4 regions of the Macrococcus bovicus genome follow, and region 4 is predicted to be linked to each of the others. Evidence: riboswitches for the same ligand, from Rfam matches in the RefSeq annotation. Region 4 holds a riboswitch; each other region holds the start of a gene.
The links. A riboswitch is a leader RNA that binds a small molecule or an ion and turns the genes downstream of it on or off. The one in region 4 is predicted to bind S-adenosylmethionine.
Positions count from the first base shown of each region.

Region 1: another riboswitch for S-adenosylmethionine. It lies ahead of metK (methionine adenosyltransferase); the one in region 4 lies ahead of QSV55_RS03340 (methionine ABC transporter ATP-binding protein).
Region 2: another riboswitch for S-adenosylmethionine. It lies ahead of QSV55_RS02660 (methionine ABC transporter ATP-binding protein); the one in region 4 lies ahead of QSV55_RS03340 (methionine ABC transporter ATP-binding protein).
Region 3: another riboswitch for S-adenosylmethionine. It lies ahead of QSV55_RS00750 (aminotransferase class I/II-fold pyridoxal phosphate-dependent enzyme); the one in region 4 lies ahead of QSV55_RS03340 (methionine ABC transporter ATP-binding protein).

Region 1 is NZ_CP128470.1:1,537,058-1,540,527, forward strand. Features, by position in the region: gene QSV55_RS08365 (nuclease-related domain-containing protein) at 1-146, opposite strand, end outside; gene metK (methionine adenosyltransferase) at 347-1,540, opposite strand; SAM riboswitch class I at 1,641-1,740, opposite strand; gene pckA (phosphoenolpyruvate carboxykinase (ATP)) at 1,930-3,470, shown strand, end outside.
Region 2 is NZ_CP128470.1:426,547-430,016, forward strand. Features, by position in the region: gene QSV55_RS02650 (N-acetylglucosaminidase) at 1-7, opposite strand, end outside; gene QSV55_RS02655 (TetR/AcrR family transcriptional regulator) at 80-625, opposite strand; SAM riboswitch class I at 747-851, shown strand; gene QSV55_RS02660 (methionine ABC transporter ATP-binding protein) at 921-1,934, shown strand; gene QSV55_RS02665 (methionine ABC transporter permease) at 1,924-2,589, shown strand; gene QSV55_RS02670 (MetQ/NlpA family ABC transporter substrate-binding protein) at 2,602-3,438, shown strand.
Region 3 is NZ_CP128470.1:64,866-68,335, forward strand. Features, by position in the region: gene QSV55_RS00740 (MFS transporter) at 1-1,407, opposite strand, end outside; gene QSV55_RS00745 (TetR/AcrR family transcriptional regulator) at 1,430-1,969, opposite strand; SAM riboswitch class I at 2,179-2,284, shown strand; gene QSV55_RS00750 (aminotransferase class I/II-fold pyridoxal phosphate-dependent enzyme) at 2,353-3,470, shown strand, end outside.
Region 4 is NZ_CP128470.1:554,196-557,665, forward strand. Features, by position in the region: gene QSV55_RS03310 (nitroreductase family protein) at 1-72, shown strand, start outside; gene QSV55_RS03315 (thioredoxin family protein) at 93-416, opposite strand; gene QSV55_RS03320 (arsenate reductase family protein) at 553-906, shown strand; gene gcvH (glycine cleavage system protein GcvH) at 974-1,354, shown strand; gene QSV55_RS03330 (toprim domain-containing protein) at 1,424-1,807, shown strand; gene QSV55_RS03335 (YbbN family protein) at 1,863-2,066, shown strand; SAM riboswitch class I at 2,103-2,203, shown strand; gene QSV55_RS03340 (methionine ABC transporter ATP-binding protein) at 2,271-3,296, shown strand; gene QSV55_RS03345 (methionine ABC transporter permease) at 3,289-3,470, shown strand, end outside.

The DNA of each region.
Region 1 (3,470 bases), 980 kb from region 4:
CGCTCTGATTCATGACGTGCTGCCAGCTCTTCCTGTTCACGTTTACGTTTTGCGTTTGACATCAGCCAGAGCACAAGAAATACAAGTGCCAGTACAGCAAGTGCAATCAGCCCATAATGCAGGGGGGTTAATTCAGATAAGTTCATAGATCTTCTCCTTCTTTATTGTCTTATTCATATTATAAAGAAGTTCAGCGGGAAGTTCAGTAATTTTCATAGATAAATGAGCAGAGACTTGCACATAAAAACTGCTTTCATCATTAAAAAGTTATTTTTACACTGGACCGATCTACTCATTTCACAAAAATAGACAGGAAGCCTCTGCTCCCTGTCTTTATAATCGTCTATTATTTCGCTAAAGCTGCTTTCAGTGCCTCTGCTTTATCTGTCTGTTCCCAAGGCAGTTCAACGTCTGTACGACCGAAATGGCCGTATGCTGCTGTCTGCTTGTAGATCGGACGACGCAGGTCAAGCATCTTGATGATACCTGCCGGGCGTAAGTCGAATGTGCTGCGGACTGCTTCCACCAGTTCTACTTCAGAATAGTCGCTTGTACCGAACGTATCCACTGAGATTGAAACCGGATGTGCGACCCCGATTGCATAGGCAAGCTGAACTTCTGCTTTATCTGCAAGGCCGGCTGCTACGATGTTCTTCGCAACGTAACGTGCTGCGTATGCGCCTGAACGGTCAACTTTCGTTGCATCCTTACCAGAGAATGCACCGCCACCGTGACGCGCATAGCCACCGTAAGTATCCACAATGATCTTACGGCCTGTTAAACCGGCATCCCCTTGCGGTCCACCGATAACGAAACGGCCAGTCGGGTTGATGAAGTACTTCGTTTCCTCATCGATTAATTCAGCCGGCACAACTGGTTTGATGACATGTTCTTTAATGTCAGCCTGAATCTGCTCAAGCTCGATTTTCTCGTGGTGCTGAGAAGAGATGACGATAGTATCCACACGTTTAGGCTTGTTGTTCTCATCATACTCAACCGTTACCTGTGTCTTACCGTCCGGACGTAAGTAGTCAAGCGTACCGTTCTTACGTACTTCTGTTAAGCGGCGTGCAAGTTCGTGTGAAAGTGAAATCGGCAGCGGCATCAAGCTCTCTGTTTCGTTGCAGGCAAAACCAAACATTAAGCCTTGGTCGCCGGCACCGATAGATTCGATGTCTGAATCCGATAAGTCTTCACGGTCTTCAAGCGCACGGTCTACACCTTGTGCGATGTCAGGTGACTGCTCGTCAATCGCTGTCAATACAGCCATCGTCTGATAGTCATAACCGAATTTTGCGCGGGTATAACCGATCTCTTTAACTGTTTCACGCACGACTTTCGGGATATCAACGTAAGTAGAAGTCGTGATCTCACCGGCGATCAGTGCCATACCTGTCGTCACTGATGTCTCACATGCCACACGTGCTTTCGGGTCTCCTGTCAAAATAGCGTCTAAAATTGCGTCAGAAATCTGGTCCGCAATTTTATCCGGGTGTCCTTCTGTTACTGATTCAGAAGTAAATAATTTACGATCTGCCATAGATAATTCTCCTTTTATATATATGATTACGGTTCAATCCATAGAAAAAAGCCTTTCCCTACAGTTAAGAGAGAAAGGCTCGACAATACAAGTCCATTCACTCTTATCGTTCAGATGAGATCTGCAAACGGTTTGGCACCTTACTCAAAAGGTTGCTGGGCTTCAAAGGGTCCATGTCCCTCCACCACTCTGGATAAGAGAATCCGCAAGTAAGATAATACTAAACTTTGTGTAAACCGTCAACATGTTTAACTAAAAACTCAAAATGTACTATTTTTATGAATTTTCTAACATTAAATATGTGAGATGGCATATGATTTTCATTATGCTATACTAATGAGTGAAAATGCTTACATCAGCATATCAATCATCTAATGGGGGATTATTAAATGAATGAAAATTACGTGGCAGAAATCAATCAGCTGCTGGAAAAACCGTCTACACTGAAACAGTTATCACGTACACAGTTAATCAACGAAATTATTCAGAATAACGAAGGGGAACTGACTGAGTCAGGCGCCATCCGCACTGAAACCGGTAAATATACAGGCCGTTCACCGAAAGACCGTTTCATCGTGCGTGAAGCAGAGACGGAAGATAAGATCGACTGGGGTGCTGTCAACCAGCCGATTGAAGAGGAAGTCTTCCTGAAGTTAGTCGATAAAGTGCTGAACTATTTAAATAACAAGGAAAAAGTCTATGTCTTCAACGGCTATGCCGGCGCAAGTAAAGCCTCACAGTTAAAATTACAGGTTATCAACGAACTCGCTTGGCATAATATGTTTGCCCGTACCATGTTCATCCGTCCTGAAACAAAAGAGGAAGGCCTGGCTATTGATCCTGAATTCACGATCATCTCTGCCCCTCACTTCAAGGCAGACCCGGCAGTAGATGGCACAAAATCAGAAACCTTCATCATTACAAGCTTCAAACATAAGATCATCCTGATCGGCGGAACTGAATATGCCGGCGAAATGAAAAAAGGGATCTTCGGTGTCATGAACTACTACCTGCCGGTGCAAGGCATCATGAGTATGCACTGTTCAGCGAACGTCGGTGAGAATAAGGACGTTGCCCTCTTCTTCGGTTTATCAGGTACAGGTAAAACCACATTATCAGCAGACCCACAGCGTAAACTGATCGGTGACGATGAGCACGGCTGGAACGATGAAGGGGTCTTCAATATCGAAGGTGGCTGCTATGCCAAAACGATTGATCTGACACGTGAGAAAGAACCGCAGATCTACGATGCCATCCGTTACGGCGCTATCCTTGAGAACGTCAAAGTGGAAGAAGACGGGACACCTGACTATTCTGATAAATCTCTGACAGAAAACACACGTGCCGCTTATCCAATTGATAACATCGACAATATCGTCCTGCCGTCTTATGCAGGACATGCTAAAACAATCATCTTCTTAACAGCAGATGCATTCGGTGTACTTCCTCCAATCTCTAAATTAACCAAAGAACAATCGATGTATCACTTCTTAAGTGGCTTCACATCTAAACTTGCCGGAACAGAACGCGGCGTCACAAGCCCGCAGCCGGTATTCTCAACATGTTTCGGTTCACCATTCTTGCCACTGCATGCCACTGTATATGCGAACATGTTAGGTGACCTGATCGACAAGCACGGCGTCAAAGTCTACTTGGTCAACACAGGCTGGACAGGCGGCGAATACGGCGTCGGCAGCCGGATGAACCTGAAATATACACGTTCCATGATCCGTCGTGCCATCAGCGGCGGCCTTGAAGATGTTGAATATGTCCAGGATGATATCTTCGGCTTAAACATTCCGAAGTCAGTGCCTGGTGTTCCTTCTGAGCTGCTCCTGCCTCGTAACACATGGGTATCAGATGATGCCTATGACGAGACAGCTACAAAACTGGCGAAAATGTTCCAGGAGAACTTCAAGCAGTTCGAATC
Region 2 (3,470 bases), 130 kb from region 4:
ACTTCATTCAGGACCCCCAGTAGTTTAGTGATTTTATTATACAGGAAACAATCGATCAAAAGCTGAGTTTTACAATAAATTAACGATTTGTCTTGAGAATGTTACGATAGACGATATCTGCTATCTTCTCCGGGGGCTCGACGCAATAATTCTGCAGCCAGAAATAAATAATTCCAAACTGGCCACCTAACGTGTAATTGACAAAATGCTCAGGATCCTGAAGGTGATGATCCATAATGATGTGCATGTAGTTTTCCTTCAGAACCCCCATAAATTTTTGTGTGAAGTTCTGAGCCGGATGAACTGTCATCAATGTACGAAAAAAACTCTGATTCTCATAGATATATGAGAACAAATGATTCAAATAAAGGCGTGATGAAGTACGTAGAGTATCAGAATCCGTCTTTATGGCTTCTGCAAACTGACTGCCGATTAAGTTGAGTTCTGATAGATGCTGTTCAATCATATTATCCAGCAAGTCATATTTATCAAGATAGTATGTATAAAAAGTGGAGCGGTTGATATGCGCTTCTTCGCAGATCATTTTAATAGTAATTTCACGAAAACGATGTTGTTCCAGTAGTTTTAAAAACTGTTCTTGTATCAGCGTTTGTTTGTCTGTCATAAGTACCTACTTCTTATCTCTATTATAGTCACTTATTTTATCATAGATTCAAGATTGCGAAAATTAAAAAAAGAAGTTGACACTTTATTCATGTCCATGTACTATGAGTATAACTTCATAAAACTTATCAAGAGAGATCGAGGGATATGGCCCGATGACATCTCAGCAGCGGACTCAGAAATGAGCACTGTGCTAATTCCATCAAGCTTAGCTTGGCAGATAAAAGGACGTTTAAGACTTTTTAGCTTCTGGCTAAAAGGTCTTTTTTTTGATTTTTAAGGAGGCTACCATGGCAATTATTGAAATTGATGAAGTATCAAAACAGTTTCAGACGAAGAAAGGAACAGTGACGGCACTGCAAGATGTGACACTGAATATAGAGAGAGGACAGATATTCGGCATTGTGGGTTATTCAGGCGCCGGTAAGTCCACTCTGATCCGGTTGATCAACAAGCTCGAAAAACCGACGAGCGGTCGCATCATAGTAGATGGTGAAAACATCACTACCTTAAAACCCCAGCTGCTCAGAAAAAGACGGCAGAATATCGGCATGATTTTTCAGCAGTTCAACCTTTTTAAGGCAAAGACAGTCGCAGATAATATTAAATATCCACTGAAGCTGACCAAAAAGTATTCACAAGCAGAACTGGATCAGCGCGTCGATGAATTACTTCAGTTTGTCGGTTTGTCAGATAAGAAACATGATTATCCGGCTCAGCTGTCAGGTGGCCAGAAGCAACGTATCGGTATCGCCCGTGCGCTTGCAACGAATCCGGAAATTCTGCTTTGTGATGAAGCGACGTCTGCTCTGGACCCCGAAACAACGGATGAAATCCTGCGTCTTCTGAAACGTATCAATCAGGAACTGAACATCACCATCGTACTCATTACGCACGAAATGGAAGTCGTCAAGACAATCTGCGATGAAGTGGCGGTCATGGAACAAGGGCGTATTGTAGAACAGAACAAAGTCTTTGACCTATTCACGAATCCCGTGCATCCGACGACGAAACGTTTTGTCCATTCTGTGCTGAATGACCATGTGCCAAAAGGTGTAGAACCCTCACGGAAGTTATATCGATTCATCTTCAATCATCAGCAGATACTGGAACCCGTGCTGAGCCAGATTGGCCGCAAGTATGAAGTCGATTTTAATATTTTGTATGGCAGTATAACTGAGTTGACCGATCGTTTATTCGGTAATTTACTGATAGAGGCGGTCGGCTCAGATTACAAGGTCCAGTTTGCCCTGCTGGAGCTGAAGCAATATGGTATTGAAATCAAGGAGGTTGATGGCTTTGCAAGCTGATTTATCTGAATTTTATCCGATTATTCTGCAGGAACTCATTCATACATTGATTATGGTCGGTATTACATTGGTGCTCGCAGCAATGATAGGTATTCCGCTCGGGATATTGCTCTATGCAACAGGACGGGGCCATGTCCTTGAGAATCGTTCAGTGAATATGGCGTTAAACTTTGTGATCAACACCATCAGACCGATTCCATTCATTATATTTCTGGTTGCATTGATACCTGTTACACGTTTCTTGGTGGGCACATCTATTGGCATCTGGGCAGCTATTTTCCCGATGACGCTCGCGGCTTCACTGTCCATCGCCCGGGTTGTTGAGAATAACATCATCTCGGTTGATAAAGGGGTGATAGAGGCAGCGGAAGCAATGGGTTCAACAAAATTCGACATTCTGTTTAAAGTGCTTGTCCCTGAAGCGGCAGGCGCATTGATATTGGGACTGACATTTACGACCGTGTCGCTGATTGAATTCTCAGCTGTTGCTGGCCTTGTCGGGGCAGGCGGCATTGGGTATCTCGCATTTACCTATGGCTATCAGCGGTTTGATGTCGCAGTCATGTTCATTACGGTGCTGATACTGATCATTCTAGTTCAGATCGTCCAATTCATTGGCAATAAGATTGCAAATATATACACAAGTCGATTATAAGGAGAGAAAATGATGAGAAAATTAATTTGGGTTGTCTTAAGTGTGGTAGTATTTTTAGCGGCGTGTGGAGGTAAGGATGACAAAACAGTTAAAATCGGTGTGACAGGGGAAGATAAAACAGTCTGGAATATCATCAAAGAAAAAGCGGCGAAAGATGGTATTAAAGTAGAGCTCGTTGAATTCCAGGATTACACGATTCCTAATAATGCCCTCAACGAAGGTGAAATTGACCTGAACGCATTCCAGCATTTTGCGTTTTTAGAGGAATTCAAGAAAGCACATCACTTGGATATTACACCGATCGGCACAACTGTCTTTGCACCGATGGGTATTTATTCAGAGAAGATTAAAGATATCAAGGAACTGAAAAAAGGGGATACAGTCGCGATTCCTAATGATCCGACTAACCAGGCCCGTGCACTTCGTCTGCTTGAAACAGCTGGCATCATTAAATTAAATGATGACTTTGGGCTGTTAGGCGACCCGTCAAAAATAAAAGAGAACAAATTAGACATCAAAATCAAAGCGATTGATGCGCAGCAGACACCACGAGTGTTACCGGATGTAGCAGCAAGTATTATCAACAATGGTGTAGCGGGTAAAGCAGGATTCGATACTAAGAACGATCCGATTTATCTTGAAAGTGCGGATGCTGAAAATGCAAAGCCGTACATCAATGTCATCGCTGCAAAAACTGAAAATAAAGATAAAGCCGAATACAAAAAAATCGTTGAATATTATCAGACACCTGAAGTAGCAGAAGCGATCAAGAAAAATTCTAATGGTGGCGAAGTCGTTCATAAGCTGACGGCAGATGAGATTAAGGAAGTCGAAGAAAGCGTGAAATAGAGAAGGTGAACACCCCGTGCTGATGACGGGGT
Region 3 (3,470 bases), 490 kb from region 4:
TGCGATTAACAGAATGACATTAAAGATAATCATGATATTGAAGACATGGTGAACGGTATTCAGGGCCGCTTCTCTTAAGAGCAATAATGCTTCTTGTTTAGAATGATAGTGTGTCGGCATATTTGCTTTTAAGTCATGGCTGATAAACCAGGCAATAAAGGCAATTGCCACTGCGCCCATATAGTTACGTATAGTATGCATCGTATTGGAGCGGTGAGATGCCTTTTCAATAGGTCCATCCAGTAATGTTGCCATAGCGCCGCTGACTAAAGCCATACTGATGCCAAAACCTAACAGAAAAGCATGGATATATAACAGGTCATTCGACACATCGACACCTATAATGCGCCAGTGAATACTGACATAAAGAGTAGCGATGGAACCGAGTAATCCGAGTACACCTGCCCCGACTGCACTATATGTCAGCATTTTGATACAGCCGGATAATATAACACCGAAGAGGAAGAACAGGTAGAAATAAATGATGTGCTCGGATGACATCGTCAGGATACGCAGAAGAAAAATATTGATACCTGCTAATGCAACGACGAGCGTTAAATGGGATGAAATAGCCATAACAGCACCCGTCATCGGTTTCCGTTCATAAAGTGTGCTGAAGTGAACGATAGGATGTTCTGCTCTTGCATTCAAGATAACAAACAGAATGAATAAAATGACAGATACTGCTGCGTATGAAATAAACCACATTGAAGAAACACCTGAGATAGGTAGAAACGCACAAGCAACGGCAAGTGTCAGGGCTAGAACCACTAGTGTGATGACTTCTGGTAAATCGTAGGGATGATGTTCTTTTGAGACATAATGATCATCTTTCAGGGCGAAGACAGCAATCAGGATGCAGATGATGGCAGAGGCGATATTGATGGTATAAAGCCAGCGCCATTCCTGTGTTTCAATTGAGAAACTACCGGATATACCTCCTAGAGCATTGGCACCGAATAAGCCGACAATGACCATAAAGAGAAAGACGTTTTTATATTGCTTCGGGAACACATGAAAAGCATGCGGTAATGTTGTAAAGAATAGGACACCTGTACTGAGGCCTTGTAGACATTTACCCACAGTTAATAGATAGATATTATTGGTCATTAAGCAAAGAATGGAAGCGAAAAGAGAAAGAGAAATAAAAAGCAGAAAACTTTTTTTGAAGCTGAGCCGCTTTGTGAACAGATGTCCAAATGGAATACCGAGTGCGAAGGCAAAATTGGTCAGCACGGTCGGGACTATCAGATATTTGGAATCCAGGTTAAAAGTGGACTGAATAAGACCTTGATTCAGGCTATAGGCAATGTTCGTGAAATATTGTGAGCCGATTCCGAAGACAGTAATTACTGACAGCAGAAATATTTCGAAGCTGCGGAGTGTTTTGTATTTAATAGAATTCAATTGTGTCAACCTTTCGTAGAAATTAGGAATATGGATAAAATAATGCCATCAAATTGGACTTGAAAGTATCAAGGTCAACATGGCGGAAATGCGTCTGATATTGATAGCTTCTTGTAGTCAACGCATTGAGCAGCATGTCTGTCTTGAACTGAGGTTGGTCATGTGAAGCGAAAATAGTCTCAAAATACTGATAGAGTGTCTTATAATAGTCTGTCTCTTTAAAGAGGGAGCGCATTTCGTGCTTTTCAATGCAAAGCAGAAGGTCTTCATTGTCGCGTTTGAATTCGAGCATCAATGTCAGCATCTCGCTTAATTGTTCGCGTTTATCCTTATCAGAAGATTGAATATGATCAAAAGATGTAAAGAGATGATCAAAGTCCTCCTCCAGTAAGCTGAAGCATAGCACGCCCTTATCCTTGAAATGACGATATAAGGTACCCGCACCAATCTGGAGTGTTTGCGCAATCTGGTTCATACTGACCTGTTCCACCCCATACATTTCAAAAAGTGCAGCGGCAGTTGTTTTTATGCTGTTATAGTTATCCTGTGCATCCTGTCTCATCATTAAGTCCTTTACTGGAAATTAAACGGAGAGTTTTCCGTTTACTTTCAAGATTATAATGCTTATCTTCAATTTGCACAACTGAAAATTAAAAAATAACAGCAGAATGCATGAGCCATTTGATCGATAAAGCGTCCAGTGCAGCTCGCACGAAATCTGTTTGACAACGTCACTGTTTAATACTATATTGATAACAATCATTTAAATATGTCTTATCCAGAGAGATGGAGGGAACTGGCCCTGTGAAATCTCAGCAGCAGGCTCATCTGAGAGTACTGTGCTAAATCCATCAAGCGACAGCTTGGCAGATAAGTGATTTTCTGACGTCATTGCTGCGAAGTAATGACGTTTTTTATTTCGATTGAAGAAGAAGGGGAGAGGAAATGCGTTCTAAATTACTTGATTCTATACCAGAAAGTTATTTTGGCAAGACGATGGGCAGAAAGCTCGATATCGGCAGCAAACCGCTTATCAACACAGCGGTCGGTATACCCGATCAGAAAGTTCCGGCAGAAGTACTCGAGACGATTCAGTCCGCAGTACAGGAGCCTGCGAATAATAAATATGGTGTTTTCCGTGGTAAGGAAGCGTTGAAAGAAGCCATCCAGAAATTCTATTTAGATACTTATGGGGTTGAGCTGGATAAAGATGAGGAGATCTGTATTCTTTACGGGACGAAAAACGGGCTGGTCAACTTGCCGCTTTGTGTGATTGAACCGGGTGAAGGCGTTCTGCTGCCGAACCCGGGTTACACTGATTATCTTGCTGGTGTGAAGCTGGCCCGTGGCACGGCCTATGAACTGCCGCTCCAGCCCGCCAACCATTACTGGCCGGACTTTGATGCCCTTGATTCTGCCGTATTAGCAGATACACGTCTCATCTACCTTAATTATCCGAGCAACCCGACAGGGGCAGTTGCGACTCGTGCAGGGTTCGATGCTGTCGTCCGGCGTTTCAGAGGGACGCAGACAAAGATTGTCCACGACTTCGCCTATGCGGCATTCGGCTTTGATGCTAAAAATCCGAGCATTCTGCAGTCGCCAGGCGCGAAGGACGTAGCAGTCGAGATTTATTCACTCTCCAAAGGTTTCAATATGTCAGGTGTACGGATAGGTTTTGCTGTCGGCAATAAAGATATCATCGGTGCCCTCAATTATTATCAGGATCATACACAAGTAGGGATGTGGGGGGTCGTTCAGGAAGCGGCGGTCAGTGCACTGAAATTAGGGGAACCTTTTTTAGAGACACAGAACGCGATTTTCAGAAAGCGTAGAGATCAAGTTACAGACTTTCTCACTGAGGCAGGCATCCCGTTTGAACCGATGCAGGGCGGCATCTTCCTGTGGCTTAGAATCCCGCCCGGCTATAAAAGTGAAGAATACGTCGATTATCTGCTGAAAACACAGTCCATCCTGACGACACCGGGGCTACCATTCGGTTCAAACGGTGATGATTATATTCGGATCTCACTTGCAATCAGTGACGAGGAGATAGAAGAGTT
Region 4 (3,470 bases):
TATCTGACTGAGCTGCCTGAAGAGACAGCGGGCAAGCCGCGTAAAAATATCAATTTAATCAGTGAATTTTAAAAAGCCGGCTATGCCGGCTTTTATTTTTCGATATGTTCTGCTAGAAATGCTTTCACTTCTTCAGGGGTCTTGGCATTGGCTGAATGAAGATGGGCTTGTTTCACACCGTTCTTGAAGATCAGTAAGCTTGGAATACCCATAACGTCATTTTCCGTTGCAGCTTCCGGCACTTGATCACGGTTGATTTTGTACCAGGTGATATCATGGTACTCATCAACAATCGGATCAATCCAGTAGTCCATTCTTGAGCAGTCCGGACACCAGTCAGCAAAGAATTTCACAACAATCTGTTCATCCTGGTTAATAATCTCTTCGAATTCTGCATATTGACTTATTGTTCTCATAGTCATACTCCTTTTTGTCTTTATATTGAGTATATACCATTCTTGGTCAAAAAATAAACGATGAGCTTGAGAGACATTTGTCCTATTGTCGAAATATTGGTACTATTATTCTATCTTACTGTTATGGAGGAAGACGATGCTAAAATTTTATCAGTTACCTAATTGTTCAACATGTCGAAAAGCAGCTCAGTTTCTGCAGGAGCATGGCGTCAGCTTTGAACCGATTCATATTGTGGAGCTGACACCGACTGCTGCTGAATTCAGGAAGTTGATTGAAGATACAGGTGTTGAGGTCGATCAGTTGTTCAACCGTCAAGGCACTAAGTTCCGCGAGCTTGGACTGAAGGATAAATTGGAAGCGTTACCACTGGATGAAAAATTAAATCTTCTGGCATCTGATGGGATGCTCGTTAAAAGACCGCTTGCAACCAACGGTAAGCAGATTACGCTTGGTTTCAAGGAGGAACAGTATCGACAGATCTGGCTATAAAAAATGTTGAATAAGCTGTCATGCTGTGTCATTATTAGAGTGTAATTACTATTAGGAGGGGATTTTTGTGGCAACTATTGAAGGCTTAAAGTATTCTAAAGATCACGAATGGGTAAAATCAGAAGGAAACATTAAAACAATCGGTATCACTGACTTCGCTCAATCAGAGCTCGGAGACATCGTTTTCGTTGAACTTCCAGAAGTCGGCGATGAAATTTCAGCAGGACAACCTTTCGGCAGCGTTGAGTCTGTTAAAACAGTTTCAGAATTATATGCGCCGCTTAGTGGTAAAGTTGTAGAAGTAAACAACGAACTTGAAGATTCTCCGGAATTCGTTAATGAATCTCCTTATGAAAATGCTTGGATGATTAAAGTTGAGACTGAAAGTGACGATGAATTAAATGAGTTACTTGACCAAGCTCAATATGATGAAATGATTAACGCGTAAATGCTATAATTTCCTTGATAAGATGCTTATCAAGGATTTTTTTATAACTGCATATGAAAAGGTGATGAGATGTCTGTAATCAGTAAAGTCATAGTTGTGGAAGGCAAGTCTGACAAGAAAAAGTTACAACAAGTATTATCTGAACCTGTACATATTATCTGCACGAACGGCACGATGGGTGTCAGTAAAATGGACGAAATGCTCGATGAACTGACAGGCCATAACGTCTATATCATGACTGATGCTGATAAAGCAGGGAAAAACATTCGCAGCTGGTTCAAACGCCATTTAAGTGAATGCAAGCATATCTATATTGATCCAACTTATGGTGAGGTCGGCCGCTGCCCTGTAGATTATCTCGCCAAAAAATTAATGAAACATGAGTTTGAAGTGAAAGGTCTGGAAGCGGAAGATGAAAGTCAGGGAGTATTTGCCTTCAGCCCCGTCTGGTAATTATGTGATATTCGGTTATACGCCCCTCTGCGGTACATGTAAGGTCGCAGAGCGCATGATAGACATCATGCCAGAACTGATTGAAGTCAATATAATGAAAGTAGATTTAAATTTTGCGGCGTCATTCGCGCAGCGCTATCAGCTGATGAGTGTGCCTGTTCTGCTCATTGTAAAAGACGATGAAGTAGTGGAAACCATCTATCGTTTTGAATCCGTCACAAATATTTATGAAATTATTCGTAAAGTATTGACGATTTAAATATTGTAGTCTAATATGTATAACAATTGAATATAACTCTTATCAAGAGTGGTGGAGGGATGTGCCCTATGAAACCCGGCAACCGTCATATGACATGGTGCCAATTCACATAAAGCATACGCTTTAGAAGATGAGAGACGATGAACTCATTGCGTCTTTCTCTTTACGGGAAAGACGCTTTATTCGTTTAAAGGAGGTACGTAAGTGATTACGTTAAATCATGTTGTCAAGCAGTTCGCAACAAAAAAAGGAATGATAACCGCTGTTGATGATGTCAATCTGACGATCAACGAGGGTGAAATATATGGTGTCATCGGTTTTTCAGGTGCAGGTAAAAGTACGTTAATCCGTATGTTCAATGGCCTTGAAAAACCGACGACGGGTGATGTGGTCGTCGGTGGCGATAACATTGCAGAGCTCAGTCCGACTGACCTCAGAAAGAAAAGACAGAAAATCGGTATGATCTTCCAGCATTTCAATCTGCTGTGGTCACGTACAGTATTCGATAACATTGCATTTCCGCTTGAAATTGCAGGTGTCTCTAAAACTGAACGTACTGCACGGGTCAATGAACTGATCCGCCTGGTCGGACTTGAAGGCCGAGAAAATGCTTATCCCTCTCAGCTGTCAGGGGGGCAGAAACAGCGGGTCGGCATTGCCCGTTCGCTGGCCAATAACCCGACTGTGCTGCTCTGTGATGAAGCAACCAGTGCACTTGACCCGCAGACGACAGATGAAATTCTGGAGCTGTTGGTGAACATCAATCGCCAGCTCAAACTGACGATTATTCTGATCACGCATGAAATGCAGGTCATCCGAAAAATCTGTCACCAGGTCGCTGTCATGGAAAATGGGCGTGTGGTGGAGCAGGGTCCTGTCATGGAAGTGTTTGAAAATCCGCAGTCAACTGTCACGCAGCGCTTTGTCAAAGATGATCTGAAAGACGCTGAAGTTGAAGCTTCTATCGATGAGATTATGGCACATTATCCGACCGGAGCGATTCTTCGCCTGAAGTTTGTCGGTTCTTCTACCGGGCAGCCGATTGTCAGCCGGATGATCAGAAAGTATGATCTGGATGCGAATGTTCTTGCCGGTAACATTAAGCATACGCAGAACGGTTCTTTCGGCCATCTGATCGTACATGTGCCTGCCCTTAATGCTGAAGTCGAAAGAATGTTCGACGAGTTAAGGGTGCACGGCGTTGAAGCGGAGGTGGAAAGACGTGGATAATACGATGATGGATACGTTAAGAGAAATGTTCAGTTTTGAGAATGTCATCTGGCCGGATGTCTGGGTGGCTGTTTATGAAACGCTGTATATGACGATTATTTCGGCAATCTTCACTTTTATATTCGGTCTGATCATCGGAACGGCGTTATTCCTTGCTTCACGCAGCAAATCAAG